DNA from 4 places in the Streptomyces sp. NPDC057697 genome. Region 4 is predicted to be linked to each of the others. Evidence: riboswitches for the same ligand, from Rfam matches in the RefSeq annotation. Region 4 holds a riboswitch; each other region holds the start of a gene.
What was found. A riboswitch is a leader RNA that binds a small molecule or an ion and turns the genes downstream of it on or off. The one in region 4 is predicted to bind cobalamin.
Positions count from the first base shown of each region.

Region 1: another riboswitch for cobalamin. It lies ahead of nrdI (class Ib ribonucleoside-diphosphate reductase assembly flavoprotein NrdI); the one in region 4 lies ahead of ACFVFH_RS33560 (CoA-acylating methylmalonate-semialdehyde dehydrogenase).
Region 2: another riboswitch for cobalamin. It lies ahead of metE (5-methyltetrahydropteroyltriglutamate--homocysteine S-methyltransferase); the one in region 4 lies ahead of ACFVFH_RS33560 (CoA-acylating methylmalonate-semialdehyde dehydrogenase).
Region 3: another riboswitch for cobalamin. It lies ahead of ACFVFH_RS14080 (ABC transporter substrate-binding protein); the one in region 4 lies ahead of ACFVFH_RS33560 (CoA-acylating methylmalonate-semialdehyde dehydrogenase).

Region 1 is NZ_JBHVJA010000012.1:85,427-90,450, reverse strand. Features, by position in the region: gene aceA (isocitrate lyase) at 1-234, shown strand, start outside; gene aceB (malate synthase A) at 500-2,092, shown strand; gene ACFVFH_RS27365 (3-hydroxybutyryl-CoA dehydrogenase) at 2,089-2,958, shown strand; cobalamin riboswitch at 3,260-3,483, shown strand; gene nrdI (class Ib ribonucleoside-diphosphate reductase assembly flavoprotein NrdI) at 3,654-4,085, shown strand; gene nrdE (class 1b ribonucleoside-diphosphate reductase subunit alpha) at 4,082-5,024, shown strand, end outside.
Region 2 is NZ_JBHVJA010000004.1:90,790-95,813, reverse strand. Features, by position in the region: gene ACFVFH_RS13635 (MFS transporter) at 1-1,101, shown strand, start outside; gene ACFVFH_RS13630 (aminoglycoside phosphotransferase family protein) at 1,247-2,188, shown strand; cobalamin riboswitch at 2,326-2,542, shown strand; gene metE (5-methyltetrahydropteroyltriglutamate--homocysteine S-methyltransferase) at 2,704-5,022, shown strand.
Region 3 is NZ_JBHVJA010000004.1:199,767-204,790, reverse strand. Features, by position in the region: gene ACFVFH_RS14095 (PRC and DUF2382 domain-containing protein) at 1-527, shown strand, start outside; gene ACFVFH_RS14090 (ABC transporter ATP-binding protein) at 951-1,748, opposite strand; gene ACFVFH_RS14085 (FecCD family ABC transporter permease) at 1,745-2,836, opposite strand; gene ACFVFH_RS14080 (ABC transporter substrate-binding protein) at 2,833-3,900, opposite strand; cobalamin riboswitch at 3,936-4,126, opposite strand; gene ACFVFH_RS14075 (beta-ketoacyl-[acyl-carrier-protein] synthase family protein) at 4,207-5,024, opposite strand, start outside.
Region 4 is NZ_JBHVJA010000020.1:50,677-55,700, reverse strand. Features, by position in the region: gene ACFVFH_RS33570 (enoyl-CoA hydratase/isomerase family protein) at 1-51, opposite strand, end outside; gene ACFVFH_RS33565 (acyl-CoA dehydrogenase family protein) at 48-1,208, opposite strand; gene ACFVFH_RS33560 (CoA-acylating methylmalonate-semialdehyde dehydrogenase) at 1,205-2,704, opposite strand; cobalamin riboswitch at 3,100-3,290, opposite strand; gene ACFVFH_RS33555 (glutaredoxin domain-containing protein) at 3,484-3,936, shown strand; gene ACFVFH_RS33550 (hypothetical protein) at 4,592-5,024, opposite strand, start outside.

The DNA.
Region 1 (5,024 bases), on a different contig from region 4:
CACTCCCTCAACCACGGCATGTTCGACCTGGCCCACGGCTACGCCGAGCACGGCATGACCGCGTACGTGGACCTCCAGGAGAAGGAGTTCGCCGCGCAGGCGCAGGGCTTCACCGCCGTCAAGCACCAGCGCGAGGTCGGCACCGGCTACTTCGACCTGGTCTCCACCGCCGTCAACCCCGCCTCCTCCACCACCGCCCTGGCCGGGTCCACGGAGGAGGAGCAGTTCCACTAGGGCCTGTCGTCGAAGTGGCGTCGTCCGGCCGGAGGCCGGGCCCTGCGGTGTCCTGCGAGCGCGAGGCGGAGGACCGTTCCCGTACCGGGTGTACGGGGACGCCTCCGTCGACCACGCGGCGAGCGTGCGTGCTGGGCACCGCACGGCAGGCGGCACTTCGAAGACAGGTCCCGGGGCCCTTCGTCCGCCCTGTCCTCGGCCGGGCGGAGGGGGACGGGCCGTCTCCCGTCCCCCTCCGCCCCCATCCCCTCCTCAGGAGAGCCCGATGTCCCTCACCGCACTCACCCGCCCCGTCCGTGTCCTCGCGGCGCCCGGTCAGCGGCACGACGAGATACTCACCCCCGCCGCCCTGGAGTTCGTCGGCCGGCTCGTCGACGCATTCGCGGTACGTCGGCGGGAGCTGATGAAGGAACGGCGCCGGCAGGCGCTGCGGCTGGCGGCGGGCTCGCCCCTCGACTTCCCCGTGGCCACTTCCGCAGTGCGCGACGACCCCACCTGGCGAGTGGCGCCGCCCGCGCCCGGTCTCACCGACCGCCGTGTGGAGATCACCGGCCCGCCGGACCGCCGGACGGCCGCCGGTGCCCTCGGCTCCGGCGCCCAGGTGTGGGTCGCCGACTTCGAGGACGCCACCGCGCCCTTGTGGGACAACATCATCGGCGGGCAGCTGAACGTGCTCGACGCCGTCGAGGGACGTATCGGCTTCGCCGCGCAGGAGGGCCAGGGGTCCCGGCTCGGCGGACGACCCGCCACGGTCATGGTGCGGCCCCGGGGCTGGCACCTGGACGAGGAGCACCTGGAGTTCGACGGCCGCCCCGTCCCCGCCGCGCTCGTGGACTTCGGCCTCTGCTTCTTCCACTGCGCCCAGCGGCAGATCGATGCCGGGCGCGGCCCGTACTTCTATCTCCCCAAGCTGGAGAACCGGTACGAGGCCCGGCTGTGGAACGATGTCTTCCTCCTCGCCCAGGAACTGCTCGGCATCCCCCGTGGCACCGTCCGTGCCACGGTTCTGATCGAGACGATCACGGCCGCGTTCGAGATGGAGGAGATCCTCTACGAACTGCGGGAGCACAGCGCGGGGTTGAACGCGGGCCGCTGGGACTACCTGTTCAGCCTGATCAAGACGTTCGGCCACCGGTCCGACTTCCTCCTTCCCGACCGTGCCCGGGTCACGGCGGCCACCCCCTTCCTGCGGGCCTGCACCGACCTCCTCGTCCGTACCTGTCATCGGCGTGGCGCGCACGCCATCGGCGGGATGGCCGCCCAGGTGCCTGGCGAGGGCCCGGCCGCCGAAGAGGCCGTCCTGGCCAAGGTCCGCCTGGACAAGGAGCGGGAGGCCGAGGACGGCTTCGACGGCTCCTGGGTCGCCCACCCCGCCCTCGTTCCCGTCTGCCGCGCGGCCTTCGACGGAGTCCTCGGTGGGCGGCCCCACCAGCACGACCGTACCCGCGACGACGTCGAGGCCGGCCCGGCCGACCTGCTGTCCGTGCGCCGGATCAGCGGACCGCCCACCTCGGAAGGGGTGCGCACCAACATCTCCGTCATCCTGCGGTACTACGCCGCCTGGCTGCGCGGGCAGGGAACGGTCACCATCGACGGCCTGGTGGAGGACGCCGCCACGGCCGAGATCGCCCGAGTGCAGATCTGGCAGTGGCTGCGGCACCGCGTGGTCGACCGGGAGACCGTCGGGGTGCTGCTCGACGACGAGGTCGCGGCGCTCGGCGCCGAGTACCCGTGGGCGCCCGTGGACGACATCCGCGCACTCTTCGAACGGACGGCCATGACAGGCGAGTTGCCACAGTTCTTCACCCCGGACGCCTACAGCCGCCACCTCGTGCGCCGGACGGAGGTGCGGGCATGAGCGCGGGCATCGCACGCGTCGGCGTGGTCGGTGGCGGGCAGATGGGCGCCGGGATCGCCGAGGTGTGCGCGCGGGCCGGACTGGACACCGTGGTCTGCGAGGTGGACGCGGTGGCCGCCCGCACGGCACGGGACCGGATGGCCGCGTCCCTCGAACGGGCGGTCCGGCGCGGAAGACTGGAACGGGAGGCGGCCCGGGACGCGCTCGCCCGGACGGTGTTCACCGGCGGCCTGGACGTTCTCGCCGACCGGCAGCTCGTCATCGAGGCGGTCGTCGAGAACGCGGATGCCAAGACCGAGGTCTTCGCCGCCCTCGACAAGATTGCCGAGGACCCCGCTGCCATCCTCGCCACCAACACCTCCTCGCTGCCGATCATGCGGCTGGGCATGGCGACCGGCCGCGCGGACCGGGTCGTGGGGCTGCACTTCTTCAATCCCGTCCCGGTCCTGCCACTGGTCGAGGTGGTCCCCTCGCTGCACACCTCGGCCGCGACGACCGCCACGATCGAGGCCTTCGCCACCAGCGCACTCGAAAAGACGGTCATCCGCTCCCAGGACCGGGCGGGCTTCGTCGTCAACGCCCTGCTCATCCCCTATCTGCTCTCCGCCGTGCGGATGGCGGAGTCCGGATTCGCCTCGGCCGCCGACATCGACGCGGGCATGGAGCACGGCTGCGCCCATCCCATGGGCCCGCTGAAGCTGGCGGACCTGATCGGCCTGGACACCGTCGTCTCCATCGCGGAGTCGCTGTACGAGGAGTTCCGCGAGCCCCTCCACGCGCCGCCGCCACTGCTCCGGCGGATGGTGGAGGCGGGTCTGCTGGGCCGGAAGACCGGCCGGGGGTTCCACACCTACGACCAGGGCTGAGGGGCCCGCACCCGCCACGGGGGCCGGCGGGCCCTCGCGGCCGTGCCGGGCGAGGGGCGTGAAGCGCGAGTACGGCGCTTCGCGCCCCTCGCCGTGATTCCGCGCCGCCCCTCATCCCGCCTCGCCGCTCCTCGTCCTGCCGCGCTCCGCCCCGCGTCCGCCGTGCGCGTGCCGTCGTCGGGGCGGAATGTCCCGCGAGCAGGCGGCACCGCCCCCGTCGACCGAAGCAGGACTTAGGTATACCTAACTTTCGCCAGCGACACAACATCTGGGGTGTGCGCGCACACGGCCATCCAGATGTAGTGTTGGCGGTGCTGGTGGTTCGCCGGGCACTGCTGTGCTCGGCGTCGCAAGAGGGAACCCGGTGAAAGACCGGGACTGCCCCGCAGCGGTGAGCGGGAACGACCGCCGTCATACGCACTGGGCCCGACACATCGGGCCCGGGAAGCGACGGCCAGTAGGAGTCTCGAACGACACGAGACGCGCCCGTGAGTCCGAAGACCTGCCACCGGTGCGCACACCGGACAGCGGTGCGCGCGCTCCGAGGCCCCGAGGGAGGGCCGGGTGGCATACGCACGGCCCCGGGTGAGGCGTACCGTTCCACGGCCCCCCGGTCCCCAGCCGTACGCGCCGCACCGCTCCTCCCTCCCGGTCCTCGGGCAGAGACGGGAACGAGCGAGAGGAGACGGCGACCCATGAGCGAACTCGTTTATTTCTCCAGCGTCTCGGAGAACACCAGACGCTTCGTGGAGAAGCTGGACCTGCCGGCCACACGCATCCCCCTGCGTCCGCGCCACGAGGGCACGCCGCAGGTGACCGAACCGTATGTGCTGATCACACCGACCTACGGCGGCGGTGAACGAGCCGGCGCGGTCCCCAGACAGGTGATCCGCTTTCTGAACGTCGAGGCCAACCGGGCGCTGCTGTGCGGGGTCATCGCCTCCGGCAACACCAACTTCGGCGCCGACTACTGCCTGGCCGGCCGGGTGATCTCGGCGAAGTGCCGGGTCCCGGAGCTGTACCGATTCGAACTGCTGGGCACGGAACGAGATGTCCGCGCCGTACGGGAAGGGCTGCGGGAATTTTGGACACGACACTCATCGACGACGGAGCGACAGGCAGCATGAACACCTTCACCACGCCGGTCACGGCCCCCGCGGCCCCGCGCGAGCCGATCGGCACGCGCAAGGACTACCACGCGCTGAACGCCATGCTGAACATCTACGACTGCGACGGCGCGATCCAGTTCGACAAGGACCGCGAGGCCGTCCGTCAGTACTTCCTCCAGCACGTCGATCCCCACACGGTGGTGTTCGACTCGCTCAAGGAGAAGATCGACCACCTCATCGAGAACGACTACTACGAACGGGAGCCGATCCGGCGCTACCGGTGGGAGTTCGTGGAGGAGGCGTACCGGCAGGCGTACGCCCACGAGCACCGCTTCCGCACCTTCCTCGGCGCGTTCAAGTACTACACGTCGTACACCCTCAAGACCTTCGACGGCTCCCGCTACCTGGAGCGGTACGAGGACCGGGTCGTCGCGACCGCGCTGTTCCTCGGCGCGGGGGACGAGGCCCTGGCCTCCCGGCTGGTGGACGAGATGATGACCGGCCGCTTCCAGCCCGCCACCCCGACCTTCCTCAACGCGGGCAAGGCCCAGCGCGGCGAGCTGGTCTCCTGCTTCCTCCTGCGGGTCGAGGACAACCTGGAGTCCATCGGCCGCGGCGTCAACTCCGCCCTCCAGCTCTCCAAGCGGGGCGGCGGAGTGGCCCTGCTGCTGACGAACCTGCGCGAGCAGGGCGCGCCGATCAAGAAGATCGAGAACCAGTCGTCCGGTGTCGTTCCCGTGATGAAGCTCCTGGAGGACTCCTTCTCCTACGCCAACCAGCTCGGTGCGCGGCAGGGCGCGGGCGCGGTCTATCTGCACGCGCACCACCCGGACATCATGCGGTTCCTGGACACCAAGCGGGAGAACGCGGACGAGAAGATCCGGATCAAGACCCTCTCGCTCGGTGTCGTCGTCCCGGACATCACCTTCGAACTCGCCAAGCGCAACGAGGACATGC
Region 2 (5,024 bases), on a different contig from region 4:
ACCTACGCGATCTCCGAGGTGCCCAGCAACCTGATCATGTACCGGGTGGGCGCCCGCTGGTGGATCACCCGGATCATGCTGACCTGGGGCGTCATCTCGGCCTGCATGGCCTTCGTCCAGGGTGAGAAGTCCTTCTACGCGATGCGGCTGCTGCTGGGCGCCGCCGAGGCCGGGCTCCTGCCGGGCATCCTGCTCTACTTCACCTACTGGTTCCGCTCCGAGATCCGTGGCAGAGCCATCGGCCTGCTCCTGCTCGGCGCCTCCATCGCCAGCGTCGTCGGGAACCCGCTCGGCGGACTGCTCATGGAGATGGACGGGGTCGGCGGCTGGCACGGCTGGCAGTGGATGTTCGTCATCGAGGGCGTCCCGTGCCTCTTCCTGGCGTTCGCCATCTTCAAGTACCTGCCCGACGGCCCGGCCAAGGCGCCCTGGCTGACGGCGGAGGAGGCCCGGCTGGTCCAGGACGCGGTCACCCGCGAACAGACCGAGGGCGCCGAGGCGGCGGGCAACGGTTCCGGATCCGGCTCGCTGCTGACGGTGCTGCGGGACAGGCAGATGCTGCTGGCCATCTTCGCCAACTGGACCCACCAGGTCGCCCTGTACTCCGTCGTCTACTTCCTGCCCGGCATCATCGGCGGCTGGGGCGACCTCTCGCCGTTCACCATCGGCCTGCTGACCGGACTGCCCTGGCTCACCGCCGCCGTCGGTGCCGTACTGGTGCCGCCGCGCGCGACCACGCCCCGTCGGTCCCGCAACTTCGTGGTGACCGGGCTGCTGATGATGTTCACCGGCCTCGTCGTCGCCGCCGTCGCCGGTCCCGTGATCGCGCTGCTCGGCTTCTGCTTCACCGGCCTGGCGTTCTTCGTCGTGCAGCCCCTGCTGTTCAACTTCCCCGCCACCCGGCTCTCCGGCAAGACCCTCGCCGGCGGCCTGGCACTCCTCAACACCATCGGCATCACCGGCGGCTTCGTCGGCCCGTACATCATGGGATACGCCGAGGACGCCACCGGCAATCACCTGTCCGGCCTCTGGGTGTCCATCGTCCTGCTGGCCCTCGGCGCGCTGGCGGCCACCCGGCTGCGCTTCTCCCCGAAGTCCTGACGCGCACGGCTCTCGGCGCACACCGGGGCGCGGACCACCCCGGGACACCCCCTGCCGAACGGGGCGGTCCCGCGGGCCCGCGCCCCGGACCGGGTCCCGCCACGAACCGGAACAGCCGCGGGCCCGTCGGCTAACGTGGCTCCGCATGACCCACTCCGAGACCGAGATCACCGCGGAACTGGTCCGGGACCTGCTGCGCGACCAGCACCCCGACCTGGCCGATCGCCCCGTGCGGCTCGGCGCCCGCGGCTGGGACAACCAGCTGTGGCGGGTCGGCGACGACCTCGCCGTCCGACTGCCCTGGGCGACGCAGTCCGCGGACGCGCTGCTGCGCAAGGAACACCACTGGGTTCCCGCTCTCGCCCCGGGACTTCCGCTGCCGGTCCCCGTGCCCCAGCGCCTCGGGGAGCCCTCCGAACGGTTCCCGCGGCCCTGGACCGTCACCACCTGGGTGGCGGGAACCCCCGCCGACCGCGCCCCCGCCACGCGCGCCGCGGAGGCGGCCGACTCCCTGGCGGCGTTCCTGACCGCTCTGCACCGGCCCGCACCCGACGGGGCGCCGGCCGGCCGCGACCGCGGAGGACCGCTCGCCGACCATGCCGAAGAGTTCGCCCGGACCCTGGCCTCGGCCGCCGGGTCGGGGCTGGTCCCCGACCCGGACGCCGTCCGCGCCGTCTGGGACGACGCCGTCGCCGCGCCCGCCTGGACGGGGCCGGCCCTCTGGCTGCACGGCGATCTGCACCCGGCCAACGTCCTCACCTCGCACGGCACCTTCTGCGGCGTGATCGACTTCGGCGACCTCTGTGCGGGCGATCCGGCCTGCGATCTCGCCGCAGCCTGGCTCCTGCTGCCGGACGGCGCCGTCGACCGTTTCCACGACACCTACCGGCCCGCCGCGGACCCGGCGACGCTGCGCCGCGCGCGCGGCTGGGCGGTGGTGAAGGCCCTCGTCTGCATCCTCATCGGCGACGCGGGCGACCACGGCCGTCCGGGCGGCAAGCCCACCTGGGGCCCGCCCGGCCACGCCTCGCTGCGACGCCTCACCGCGACGGCCGGCCACTGCGGCTCCCCCGGCCCGACGCGGTAGCGGCCTGACCCGCCCGGCGGGCGTACGGCACCGGACGGCGTCCCGGTGGCGCCGAAGGCCCGTCCCGGACCGGTCCCCGTGTCTCACGTCACGTTCCGGAATGTGAGCAGTACCGCCCCGGGAGCGATCAGCCCTCTAGTCTGACCGGTGCAGCTGGTTCGCCCTGTCCGCCAGGCAGGCGCGTCGTAAGAGGGAACCCGGTGGAAATCCGGGACTGCCCCGCAGCGGTGAGCGGGAACGACCGCCGTCATACGCACTGGATCCACCGGATCCGGGAAGCGACGGCCAGTAGGTGTCTGCCCTCGGCAGACGTGCCCGCGAGTCCGAAGACCTGCCCGTTGCCCGCACACGAACCCTCGTGCGCGGATATCCCGGTGACCTCGTGGGCGGGTCGGCGTACATACCAGACGGAAGACCGCGCGACCGGCGTGCGGGGTGTCCGTCCGGTTCGTCATCCCTTCGCGCCCGTGTCCCGTCCCGGGATCTCAAGGAGTCATCTCGCGAAGGAGATTTCCGTGACCAGCAGGACCGCAGCCGCGGCAGCACGCGCCACCGTGTACGGCTACCCCCGCCAGGGCCCGAACCGGGAACTGAAGAAAGCCATCGAGGGGTACTGGAAGGGGCGGGTGACCGCCGACGCCCTCCGGGAGACGGCGGCCGACCTGCGCCGGGCCGGCTGGCGGCAACTGGCGGACGCCGGTGTCCACGAGGTGCCCACCGGCGACTTCTCCTACTACGACCACGTCCTGGACACCAGCGTCATGGTCGGCGCCGTCCCCCAGCGGCACCGTGAGGCCGCCGCCGCCGACGCCCTCGACGGCTACTTCGCGATGGCCCGCGGCACCCAGGACGTGGCGCCGCTGGAGATGACCAAGTGGTTCGACACCAACTACCACTACCTCGTCCCCGAACTCGGCCCGGACACCGTCTTCGCCACCGACTCCGCCAAGCAGGTCACCGAGCTGAAGGAGGCCCTCGCGCTCGGGCACGCCGCCCGGCCGGTGCTGGTCGGCCCGGTCACCTACCTCCTGCTCGCCAAGCCCGCCCCCGGAGTGGCGGCCGACTTCGAACCGCTGACGCTCCTGGACCGGCTGCTGCCCGTCTACGCGGAGGTGCTCGCCGACCTGCGTGCCGCGGGCGCGGAGTGGGTCCAGCTCGACGAGCCCGCGCTCGTCCAGGACCGCACCCCGGCCGAGCTGAACGCAGCCGCCCGCGCCTACCGTGAGCTCGGCGGCCTGACCGACCGGCCCAAGCTGCTCGTCGCCTCCTACTTCGACCGGCTCGGCCAGGCGCTCCCCGTCCTGGCGAAGGCCCCCGTCGACGGTCTGGCACTGGACTTCACCAACGCCGCCGCCGCCAACCTCGCGGACCTGGCCGCCGCCGGCGGGCTGCCCGGCAAGCGGCTCGTCGCGGGCGTGGTCGACGGCCGCAACATCTGGATCAACGACTACGAGAAGTCGCTGGCCACCCTCGCCACTCTCCTCGGCCTCGCCGACCGGGTCGACGTGTCCGCCTCCTGCTCCCTGCTCCACGTCCCGCTGGACACGGCGCCGGAACGGGACATCGACCCCCGGATCCTCCGCTGGCTGGCCTTCGCCCGGCAGAAGACCGAAGAGATCGTCACCCTCGCCAAGGGACTGGCCCAGGGCACCGGCGCGATCGCCGCGGAGATCGCCGCCAACCGGGCCGACCTCGCCTCGCGCGCGCACTCCCCCCTCACCCACGACCCCGCGGTACGCGCCAGGACCGCCGCCGTCACCGAGGCCGACGCCCGCCGCTCCCAGCCGTACACCGAGCGCGCCGTCGCCCAACGGGCCCATCTGAAGCTGCCGTTGCTGCCCACGACCACCATCGGCTCGTTCCCGCAGACCGATGAGCTGCGCACGGCCCGCGCCGACCTGCGCACGGGCCGGATCGACGCGGCGGGTTACGAGGAGCGGATCAGGGCCGAGATCGGCGAGGTCATCTCCTTCCAGGAGAAGACCGGTATCGACGTCCTGGTGCACGGCGAGCCCGAACGCAACGACATGGTCCAGTACTTCGCCGAGCAGCTCACCGGCTACCTCGCCACCCGGCACGGCTGGGTCCAGTCCTACGGCACCCGCTACGTCCGCCCGCCGATCCTGGCCGGGGACATCTCCCGCCCCGAGCCGATGACGGTGCGCTGGACCTCGTACGCCCAGTCGCTCACCGACCGGCCGGTCAAGGGCATGCTGACCGGGCCCGTCACCATGCTGGCCTGGTCCTTCGTCCGTGACGACCAGCCGCTCGGCGACACCGCCCGGCAGGTCGCCCTCGCGCTGCGCGACGAGGTCGGCGACCTGGAGGCCCGGGGCACCTCCGTCATCCAGGTCGACGAACCCGCGCTGCGCGAGACGCTGCCCCTGCGTGCCGCGGACCACGCCGCGTACCTGGACTGGGCCACCGAGTCGTTCCGGCTCACCACCAGCGGTGTCCGGCCGGACACCCAGATCCACACCCACATGTGCTACGCGGAGTTCGGCGACATCGTCCAGGCCATCGACGACCTCGACGCCGATGTCATCAGCCTGGAGGCCGCGCGCTCGCACATGCAGATCGCCCGTGAACTCGCCTCGCACGGCTACCCGCGCGAGGCGGGTCCCGGCGTGTACGACATCCACTCCCCGCGCGTGCCCGACGCGGCCGAGGCCGCCGCACTGCTCCGCAAGGGGCTGAAGGCCATTCCCGCCGAGCGGCTGTGGGTCAACCCCGACTGCGGTCTGAAGACCCGCGGCTGGTCCGAGACCAGGGCCTCGCTGGAGAACCTGGTCGCCGCGGCCCGCACGGTCCGCGGGGAGCTGTCCGGGTCCTGACG
Region 3 (5,024 bases), on a different contig from region 4:
CCGGCATGACCGGCGGCACCGGCATGGGCAAGCACCGCGACACCGGGGCGGCCGCCACCTCGCGGCCCCTCGCCGGCGCCGGAGCGGGCGCCGAGCGGTCCTCCGCCGACCTGGGCGGCAAGGAGGAGATCATCCGCTCCGAGGAGCAACTGCGCGTCGGCACCGAGGAGTACGAGAGCGGCACGGCCCGGTTGCACAAGTACGTGGTCACCGAGAACGTCACCAGGACGGTGCCCGTGACGCACGAGGAGGTACGCCTGATCCGTGAACCCCTCCAGCCCGGCGAGAGGGCCGCGGAACACCCTGCCATCCGTGAGCAGGACGTGGAGGTCACCCTGCACGCGGAGCGCGCGACCACGCGCAAGGAGACCGTGCCCGTCGAGCGGATCCGCATGGAGACCAAGAAGGTCACCGAGCAGAAGGAGGTCTCCGCCGAACTCCGCAAGGAGCAGATCGACTACGCGGACGGCACGGACATCGGCGGCAAGGACACCGGCGGCGATCTCGGCCGGGGACGTCGCCGCTGACCCCCTGCCGCACGGCGCGGCGAACGGCCGCGCCCGGATCACGAGGGCGGACCCGCACGGTGCCGGGGTCCGCCCTCGCCCCTGCCGGGGCACGCCTTCGAACGGCCAGGGCGTGTGTCGAAAGTGGCGTCGTCCGCCCGAAGGGGGCCCGGCGGCGTCCGGTGCGTGCGACCCCGAGATGGAGGGCCGCCCCGGTACCGGAGGCATCGGGGCGACCCCGACAGCACGGCGAGCGTGTGTGCCGGGCTCCGCCGGGCAGACGGGATTTTCGATCCACTCACTGCGACCTCTCGTTCGGCTCACGCCGGGCTCGCGTGCGCCGGTGCCGCACCTCGCCGCGTTGGCGTCGGTCGTGGGCGTCGGCCGTGCGATGCGCGGCACCGGACCCCGCTCCCTGATCCGGCCCGATCCGAACGAAAGACCCTACGCCCCTGCGGGACGTCCCGGCAGGAAGCGCACCGAGGGCCGCCCGTCCGGGCCGTCCGGTGTGACGCGCGCCGTGACCCGGTAAACGTCGGCGATCAGTTCCTCGGTGATCACTTCCGACGGGGTTCCGGCGGCCACCGCGCGCCCCGCCTTCAGGACGACGATCCGGTCGCAGAACATCGCGGCCAGATTGAGGTCGTGCAGGGCGATCACACCGGTCAGCGGCAGCGAGGCGATCAGCGCGAGGAGTTCCAGCTGGTGCTGGATGTCGAGGTGGTTGGTCGGCTCGTCGAGCAGCAGCTCGCGCGGCTGCTGGGCCAGTGCCCGCGCGATCTGGACGCGTTGGCGCTCACCGCCGGAAAGGGTGTGCCAGGACTGGTCGCCGCGGTCGGCGAGGCCGGTCCGCGCGAGTGCGTCGCGCACCGCCTCCTCGTCCGCCGGGGTCGGCGCCGACCAGGCCCTGCGGTGCGGGATGCGCCCGAGCCGCACCACGTCCAGGACGCTCAGCTCGACCTGTGTCACGGCGTGCTGGTCGACCATGGCGACCCGCTGGGCCACCGCGCGGCGGCCGATCCCGTCGAGCCGCTGTCCGTCCAGCGTGACCACCCCGGTGCCCGGGGCGAGGACCCCGGCCAGGACCCGCAGCAGGGTCGACTTGCCGGAGCCGTTCGGCCCGATCAGCCCCAGGGTGCCGCCGGGCCGCGGGGCGAGGTCGACCCCGTCGAGGATGAGCCGGCCGCCCGCCGTCCGGCTGACCCGTTCGGCACGCAGCCCGCCGGTGGGCGCCCCGGTCATGCGGTCCTCCGGGTGCGGTGGAGGACCAGGACGAACGCGGGCACGCCGATCAGCGCGGTGACCACGCCCACGGGCACTTCCTGCGGGTCGAGGACCGTCCGGGCGAGGGTGTCGACCCAGACCAGGAACACGGCCCCGGCCAGCGCCGTGACCGGCAGCAGCCGCCGGTGTCCGGAACCCGCGAGGGCGCGGGCGGCATGCGGCAGCACCAGGCCCACGAAGCCGATGGCACCGGCCGAGCTGACGAGTACGCCGGTCAGCAGCGCGGTCGTGCACAGCAGCACGATCCGGGTGCGCCCGACGTGCACGCCGAGCGCGGCGGCGGCGTCCTGCCCGAACGCGAAGGCGTCGAGGGTACGGGCGTGGCCCAGACAGACCAGCAGCGTCACGACGAGCACGGCGGCGCAGATCCAGACATCGGTCCAGCCGACGCCGCTGAGCGAGCCGAGCAGCCAGAACAGCACGCCACGCGTCTGCTCGGCGTCGGCGGAGGTCATCACGACGAAGGAGGTGAGCGCGGAGAACAGCTGCATGGCCGCGACACCGGAGAGCACGACCCGGTCTGTCGTGCCGCCCAGGGTGTGGCTGAGCAGCAGCACGAGGGCGAACGAGCACAGCGCCCCGGCGAACGCGCCGGTCGAGACCGACACCGCTCCCCCGCCGACGCCGAGGACGACGACCACGACCGCGCCGGTGGACGCCCCGGAGGAGACACCGAGGACGAACGGGTCGGCGAGCGGGTTGCGCAGCAGGGACTGCATGACCGTGCCGCACACCGCGAGCCCGGCACCGCACACGGCGGCGAGCAGGGTGCGGGGCATGCGCAGGTTCCAGATGATCCCGTCCCTGATCGGGGAGAGCCCGGAGCGGCCCAGGCCGAGATGAGAGGCGACCGCGGACCAGACGTCGGCCACCGATATCCGGGCGGGGCCGATGGTGACGGCGACCGCGACGGAGAGCACCAGCAGCGCGATGCCACCGGCCCACAGCGCCCCGCCGCGCAGTCGCCGTCCGGCGCCCGCTGTGCGGACGGGGCTGCCGGGAAGGGGCGGCCCGGCCACCGCCGTGGCCCGTTCGGTCGCCGTCATCCGGCGAGCCCGAAGCGGCGCAGCCCGGCGGCGACGCGTTCGACGCCCTCGACCGTCCGGATGGTCGGGTTCATGGCCTGGCCGCTCAGCAGGATGTACCGCTTGTGCCGGACGGCGTCCATGTTCCTGGTGACGGGGTTGGACTCCAGGAACTCGATCTTCTTGGCGGCGCTCTCCGCGGTCTGGGCCTTGCGGGAGAGATCGCCGATGACCAGCGCGTCGGGGTTGCGGTCGGCCACCGTCTCCCAGCTGATCTGGGGCCATTCCTCGTGGGTGTCGTCGAAGACGTTCTTCGCGCCGAGTTCTTTGGTGATGATCCCGGGTGCTCCGCAGCAGCCGGCCAGGTACGGGGCCTTGGAGTCGGAGAACCAGTACAGGCGACTCGTCCCGGAAGCGTCGATGCCCTCGGCAGCCTTCTTCACCCGGGCCCGCAGCCCTGCGACGAGCGCGTCGCCACGTTCCGGCACGCCGAACACCTCGGCGAGTTCGTGCACCTCCTGGTAGACGCCGTCCATGGTCAGGGGTGCGGTCCGGGCGCCGTCGCCACCGCCGCTGTTGTCCTTGCCGGTGCAGTCGGCGGGCGAGACGTAGGTGGGGACGCCGAGTGCCTCGAACTGTTCGCGCGGTGCGACGCCGCCCTTGGCGAGCGTGGACGCGAACGACGCGCTGATGAAGTCGGGCTCCTGGTCGAGGACCTTCTCCGACGACGGCCGGTTGTCCGAGATCCTGGGCACCCCGGCGTTGGCCTTCTCCAGGCCCTTCATCACCGGGTCGGACCAGGTCGCGGTGGCGGCCATCCTGTCGGCGAGGCCGAGGGAGAGCAGGATCTCCGTCGATCCCTGGTCCACCGACACGGCGTGCCGGGGCGCGGCGTCGACGGTGACGGTGCGCCCGCAGTTCTTCAGCGTCACCGGGTATCCGTCGGTGCGGCCGCGCTTCGCGGCCGACTCGTCGGTTCCGCCTCCGCAGGCGGTCAGCAGGACGATTCCCGCCGAGAGCAGGGCCATGGTGCGGACGGGGCTGGCTATGGACGGCACGGGGTCCCTCTGCGTCTGAGGGCTCATACGCGGAGCCCGCTGTACGGAATGCCGTGGCCCGGTGCCGGGTCGCGGCCGCCAGCAGGTCTTCGGACTCGGGTTCCTTCGGACGGGACGCCTTCCCAGGACACCCGAGGGTGGTCCCAGTGGCCTTGGCCCCGCCCGTCCCCCTCACCGCTGCGCGTCAGTTCCGGTTTCGCACCGGATTCCCTGACCCCTTACGTGGAGTTCGACTGGCTCCGGCAAGCTATCACGGGCTTCTGCCCAGCTCATGAGGGGTGTGGCCGGTGGTACGCCGGGCTGTGTTCCCCGTCGCACCACCTGGCCGGATGCCTACGGACGCTGAAGAGCGATCACGGCGTTGTGTCCGCCGAAGCCGAAGGAATGGCTGACGGCGCGCCGGATGGGCTGCCGCAGCGGTTGTTTGGTGACGCAGTCGATGTCGAACTCGGGCGCCGGGGCGTCCAGGTTGGCGATCGGTGGTACGACTCCGCGCTGGAGGGTGAGGACGGTGAGCCCGGCCTCGATCGCTCCGGCCGCCCCCATGCAGTGGCCCAGCACGCCCTTGGGAGCGGTGACGGGCGGTCGGTGCGGGTAGACCCGGGCGATGAGGGCGGCCTCGGTGGCGTCGTTGACCGGGGTCGCCGTGCCGTGCGCGTTGACGTGCTCGACGTCCTCGGCCGCCCAGCCCGCGTCGCGCAGCGCGGCCTCCACCGCGGCCTGGGCGACCGCGCCGGAGGGGTGCGGGCTGATGGGGTGGTGGGCGTCGGTGGTGGCGCCGGTACCGGCGAGCAGTGCCCGTGGTGCCGCGCCCCTGGCCTGGGCGTCGTCCGCCCGCTCCAGCACCATGACGGCCGCGCCCTCGCCCATGACGAGACCGGCCCGGTCGGCCGCGAAGGGCCGGCACAGCCCGGCCGGGTCGCCGTCCGCGCGGGCCCCGGCCCCGGATCTGGCGAATCCGGCCATGGCGACCGGGTAGACGATCGACTCGGTGGCCCCGGCGATCGCGATGTCGCACTGCCCGGTGACCAGGAGGTCACGGGCGACGGACAGCGCGGTGGCCCCGGACGAACAGGCGGTGCACGGGGCCATGCTGGGTCCGGTGGCCCGCAGCTGGATCGCGATCTCGGCGGCGGGCATGTTCGGAATGG
Region 4 (5,024 bases):
CGCACGGCCCTCGGTGCGCAGCAGTACGGGGCTGTCGGAGGGGGCCGTCATCGGACGGCCTCCGTCAGTGCCCGCGCCACGATGACACGCATGATCTCGTTGGTCCCTTCCAGGATCTGGTGCACCCGCAGGTCGCGGACGATCTTCTCGATGCCGTATTCGCTCAGGTAGCCGTAGCCGCCGTGGAGTTGCAGCGCGCGGTCGGCGACGGAGTATCCGGTGTCGGTGGCGAACCGCTTGGCCATCGCGCAGAGCCGGGGCGCCGCCGGATCTCCACTGTCGAGGGCCTCGGCGGCCTGCCGGACGAGGGCGCGGGCAGCCGCGAGTTCGGTGGCCATGTCGGCCAGCCGGAACTGGAGTGCCGGGGCGTCCAGAAGCCGGGCGCCGAACGCCTCGCGGTCGGCGAGGTGGGCCAGGCTGCGGTCCAGAGCGCTCTGCGCGCCGCCCAGCGAGCAGGCGGCGATGCCGAGGCGGCCGCCGTTGAGCCCGTTCATGGCGATGCGGAACCCGTCGCCCTCGGCGCCGAGCCTGCGGTCGGCGGGTACGCGTACGCCGTCCAGGACGACCTGCCGGGTGGGCTGCGCGTTCCACCCCATCTTGCGTTCGTTCGGCCCGAAGGAGAGCCCGGGGTCGTTCCGTTCGACGACGAAGGCCGAGATCCCGCCGGGTCCCTCGCCGCCGGTGCGCGCCATGACGACGTACACGTCGGCGGCGCCGGCCCCGGAGATGAACTGCTTCACCCCGGTGAGCACGTAGTGGTCCCCGTCCCGGACGGCCCGGGTGCGCAGGGCGGCGGCGTCGGAGCCCGCCGCGGGTTCGGTCAGGCAGTAGCTGCCCAGAGTCTCGGCGGTGCAGAGGGCGGGCAGCCGGCGGGCGCGCTGGCCGTCGTCCCCGTACCGGTCGATCATCCAGGCGACCATGTTGTGGATGGAGAGGTAACCGGCGATGGAGGGGCAGCCGGTGGCGAGGACCTCGAAGACCAGGGCTCCGTCGGTCCGGGTGAGGGCGGAGCCGCCGTGTTCCTCTCGGACGTAGACGCCCGCGAGGCCGAGTCCCGCGGCCCTGCGCAGGACGTCCAGGGGGAAGTGTTTGTCCTGGTCCCAGGCGACGGCGTGCGGGGCGAGGTGTTCCTGGGCGAAGTCGAGGGTGACCTCGGCCAGGGCGAGTTGGTCCTTGGTGAGCGAGGTGGTGGTGGTCACGGCGCTCAGCCCATCGTCGGGATGGTGAAGCTCGCGCCCTCCTTGACCCCGGAGGGCCAGCGGGAGGTCACGGTCTTGGTGCGGGTGCAGAACCGGATCGCGTCCGGGCCGTGCTGGTTGAGGTCGCCGAATCCGGAGCGCTTCCAGCCGCCGAAGGTGTGGTAGGCGACCGGCACCGGGATGGGTACGTTGACGCCGACCATGCCGGTGTCGACCCGCCGGGTGAAGTCGCGGGCGGTGTCCCCGTCGCGGGTGAAGATCGCGACCCCGTTGCCGTACGGGTGCTCGCTGGGCAGCCGCAGCGCCTCCTCGTAGTCGGCCGCGCGGACGACGGACAGGACGGGCCCGAAGATCTCCTCCTGGTAGATCCGCATGGCGGGGGTGACCCGGTCGAAGAGGGTGGCTCCGGCGAAGAACCCGTTCTCGTGCCCCGGAAGGGTGAAGTCGCGCCCGTCGACGACGAGTTCGGCGCCCTCCTCCACTCCGGTGGCGACAAGGCGGCGGACGCGTTCGAGGGCGTCCCGGCCGACCAGCGGGCCGAAGTCGGCGTCCGGGTCGTCCGAGCGGCCGATCCGGAGCGTGGCGATCCGGTCCCGGAGCGCGGCGACGAGCGCGTCGGCGGTCTCCTCCCCCACCGGGACGGCCACCGAGATCGCCATGCAGCGTTCGCCCGCGGATCCGTACCCCGCGCCGACGAGGGCGTCGACGGCCTGGTCGAGGTCGGCGTCCGGCATCACGATCATGTGGTTCTTGGCGCCGCCGAAGCACTGCGCCCGCTTGCCGTGCGCGGCGGCGGTGGCGTAGACGTGCGCCGCGACCTGGGTGGACCCCACGAAGCCGAGCGCCCGCACCCGTGGGTCCTCCAGCAGGACGTCGACCGCCTCCCGGTCGCCGTTGACGACATTGAGGACGCCGGGCGGCAGTCCGGCCTCCAGGAAGAGTTCGGCGAGCCGCAGCGGTACCGAGGGGTCGCGCTCCGAGGGCTTGAGGATGAAGGAGTTTCCGCAGGCCAGCGCCGGGGCGGCCTGCCACAGCGGGATCATCGCGGGGAAGTTGAACGGGGTGATGCCGGCGATCACGCCGAGCGGGGCGCGCAGCGAGTGCACATCGATGCCGGTTCCGGCGCTGTCGGTGAAATCGCCCTTGAGCAGGTGCGGAATCCCGGCGGCGAACTCGACGACCTCCAGGCCGCGTTGGATGTCCCCGTGGGCGTCGGACACCGTCTTGCCGTGTTCGGCCGAGAGCAGGCGGGCGAGGTCGTCCCGCTCGTCCTCGACCAGTTGGAGGAAGCGCAGCAGGACCCGGGCGCGTCGCTGCGGGTTCCGGTCGGCCCATTCGGCCTGCGCGGCGGCGGCGTCGGCGATCGCCGCCCGCACTTCCTGCCCGTCGGCCAGGGGGACCCGCGCCTGGACGGCGCCGGTGTTGGGGTCGTGCACGTCGGCGAAGTTGCCGGACGTTCCGGCGGTGCGCTTGCCGCCGATGAAGTGGGTCAGTTCACGGACCATGGGAGCCTGCTCTCGTCAGGTGGGATCCGGGGAAGGCACGGCGGGGCGGCGTACGCGCCGGGGGCGGCACACGCGGGTCCTGCCGTGGGTCGTGCGGGGGGAGCCGTCGAGGACCGAGGGCTGTCCCGTAATCCCTGGTGGGTCAGCGCGCGGCGGCGGACGCGGTGCGCCGCGGAGCGGAGGGGCGCCCGGGGTGCCGGGCGCACGCGGACGTTCCGACGGCACGGCGGGGTGCCGTGGCTGTCGTCGCGCGCATGCCAGGGATTACGGGGCAGTCCTCAGCCGCGTGACGGGACCCGCGTGTGGCCGTGCGGCACGAGCCGCACGCGCTTCGCCGGATCACCTGGGCCATGGGTACGGACCGGTGCCATGAGTGTCTGCTCCATCCTCGTGGACAACACGGAACAACCCGCGGCCGGTATCCTGACTCCCGGATCGACGCACGCGCCCCGGCCTTCCCGACGGGTCTCCCCGTCAGTGGCCTTGTCCTGCTGAGGCGCACGCTCCCCGGTCACAGTGGCGGGACCGTGCCGGATTCACACCGGCTTCCCTGCACCGCGGACCTACCCCACGAACATATAGTTGGACGTCCTAGTAAGTCCACCCCCGCATCCGGCCGCGTCGACGACCGGCCACACCGGCCCGGCCCTCCCCGGCTCCCCGGCATCCGCGCCGGCGCACGGGGCATCTCCCGGCGGATCACGGGGCGGCTGTCGGCGGGATCGTCGTGCTCCAGGTGGAGTTGGAGCGCCTCCGGCCCATCGATAGCCTTCGGCCTCATGACACGCGCCTGGATCCTGCCGATGCTGATGGTGCTCTGCGGTTCGGCCCTCGCGGCGGGGTCGCTCGCCGGTGGGAACCCCGGCACGGCCGTTGCCGTACTGACCGTCTTCGTGCTGCTCGCGGCCGTGAACTCGCCCCTGTTCTTCCCGAGGTCGATCGGCGCGCCGGAGGCACGACGCCGCAGCGCGGCCGACGGACGGCCGGTCGTCTACTGGCGGCCCGGCTGCGCGTACTGCCTGCGCCTGCGCGTCCGGCTGGGCCTGCGTGCCCGCCGGGCGCTCTGGGTCGACATCTGGCGCGATCCGGAGGGAGCCGCGACGGTGCGGGCGGCCAACGACGGCAACGAGACCGTGCCGACCGTCGTCGTGGCGGGCCGGCCGTACACCAACCCCGATCCCGCGTGGGTGCGCCGGCAGCTCTCCCGCACGCCCGGGTCACCGACCGGGTGACGGAACCTGCGACGCCTCGGGCCGGGAGCGCGCGGATCGGGGACGTACGGATCGGGGACGTGCGGGGACGTGCGGATCGGGAGGGAGCGCGCGGGGACTTGCGGATCGGGAGCACGCAGGCCGGGAGCACGCGGACACGGAGGAACGCGCGGACGGTGCCGGAGTGCGGCAGCACCGGGGGCCGGGCGGCCGGTGCGATGCCGCTCGAACCCACCCGGTCCGCGCGGGAGGACGTCACCATGGGCTTGCGATACGGCGGCAGTTGACGTTACGTCACATATACGCCTCCGGCAGGGCCAAGGACCTCCGGAACGCCCGCCGCACACACCGTCGCCCGCCGCACCCCGACACCACGATCCGCACCACCGGGCCGGAGCGCACCGGGCGCCGCGGAATGCCCCGCGAGGCCCGCCGCCCCGACCCCGGCCCCCGGTGTCGCGGCGCGCCACCGGGGCAGCCACCGCGACCGGACGACCGGGGCCCCGGCCCCGCATCCCGCATCCCGCATCCCGCATCCCGCATCCCGCAACCGTCCGCGAGGCGGTGCGGCCGGGACGGCCCGGCGTGAGCAGCGCGCCCTCCCCCGGCCGTCCCGGAGCGGAGCGCTCGGGAGCGGCCGGGGGAGGGGACGCGCGGCGGGCCCCGCCGCCGCGGCTCAGGCCCCCAGACGCAGGGCGATGGTGTCGCCCACCTTGATCACCTTCTCGCGGAGGGCGCCCGCGAACGCGGAGCCGTCGACGCTGACCTTCCAGGTGCTGGAGCCGCTGTTGGCCTTGCCGTTGACCGCGGTGACGGCGCCCGTGCCCGACGAGGGGGTCACGGCCGTGACGCAGCCCGACGGGGTGGCGGCGCTCGTCGCGGCGGCCAGGACGTCGCCGAGGGTCGTGGTCGTACCGGTCGGGGTGAGGGCCACCGAGCACACCTTGAGGCTGCCGGTGCCGTCGTCGACGGTCAGCGCCAGCTCGGTGGCGGTGCCCGAGGCGAAGGAGGACTGGCCGACCCACTGCGGGGCGCCGGGGGTGACCGGGACCGGCGGGGCGGCCGTGAAGCCGCCGCCGACGACCCCGCGCAGCGCGTCGATCGAGGAG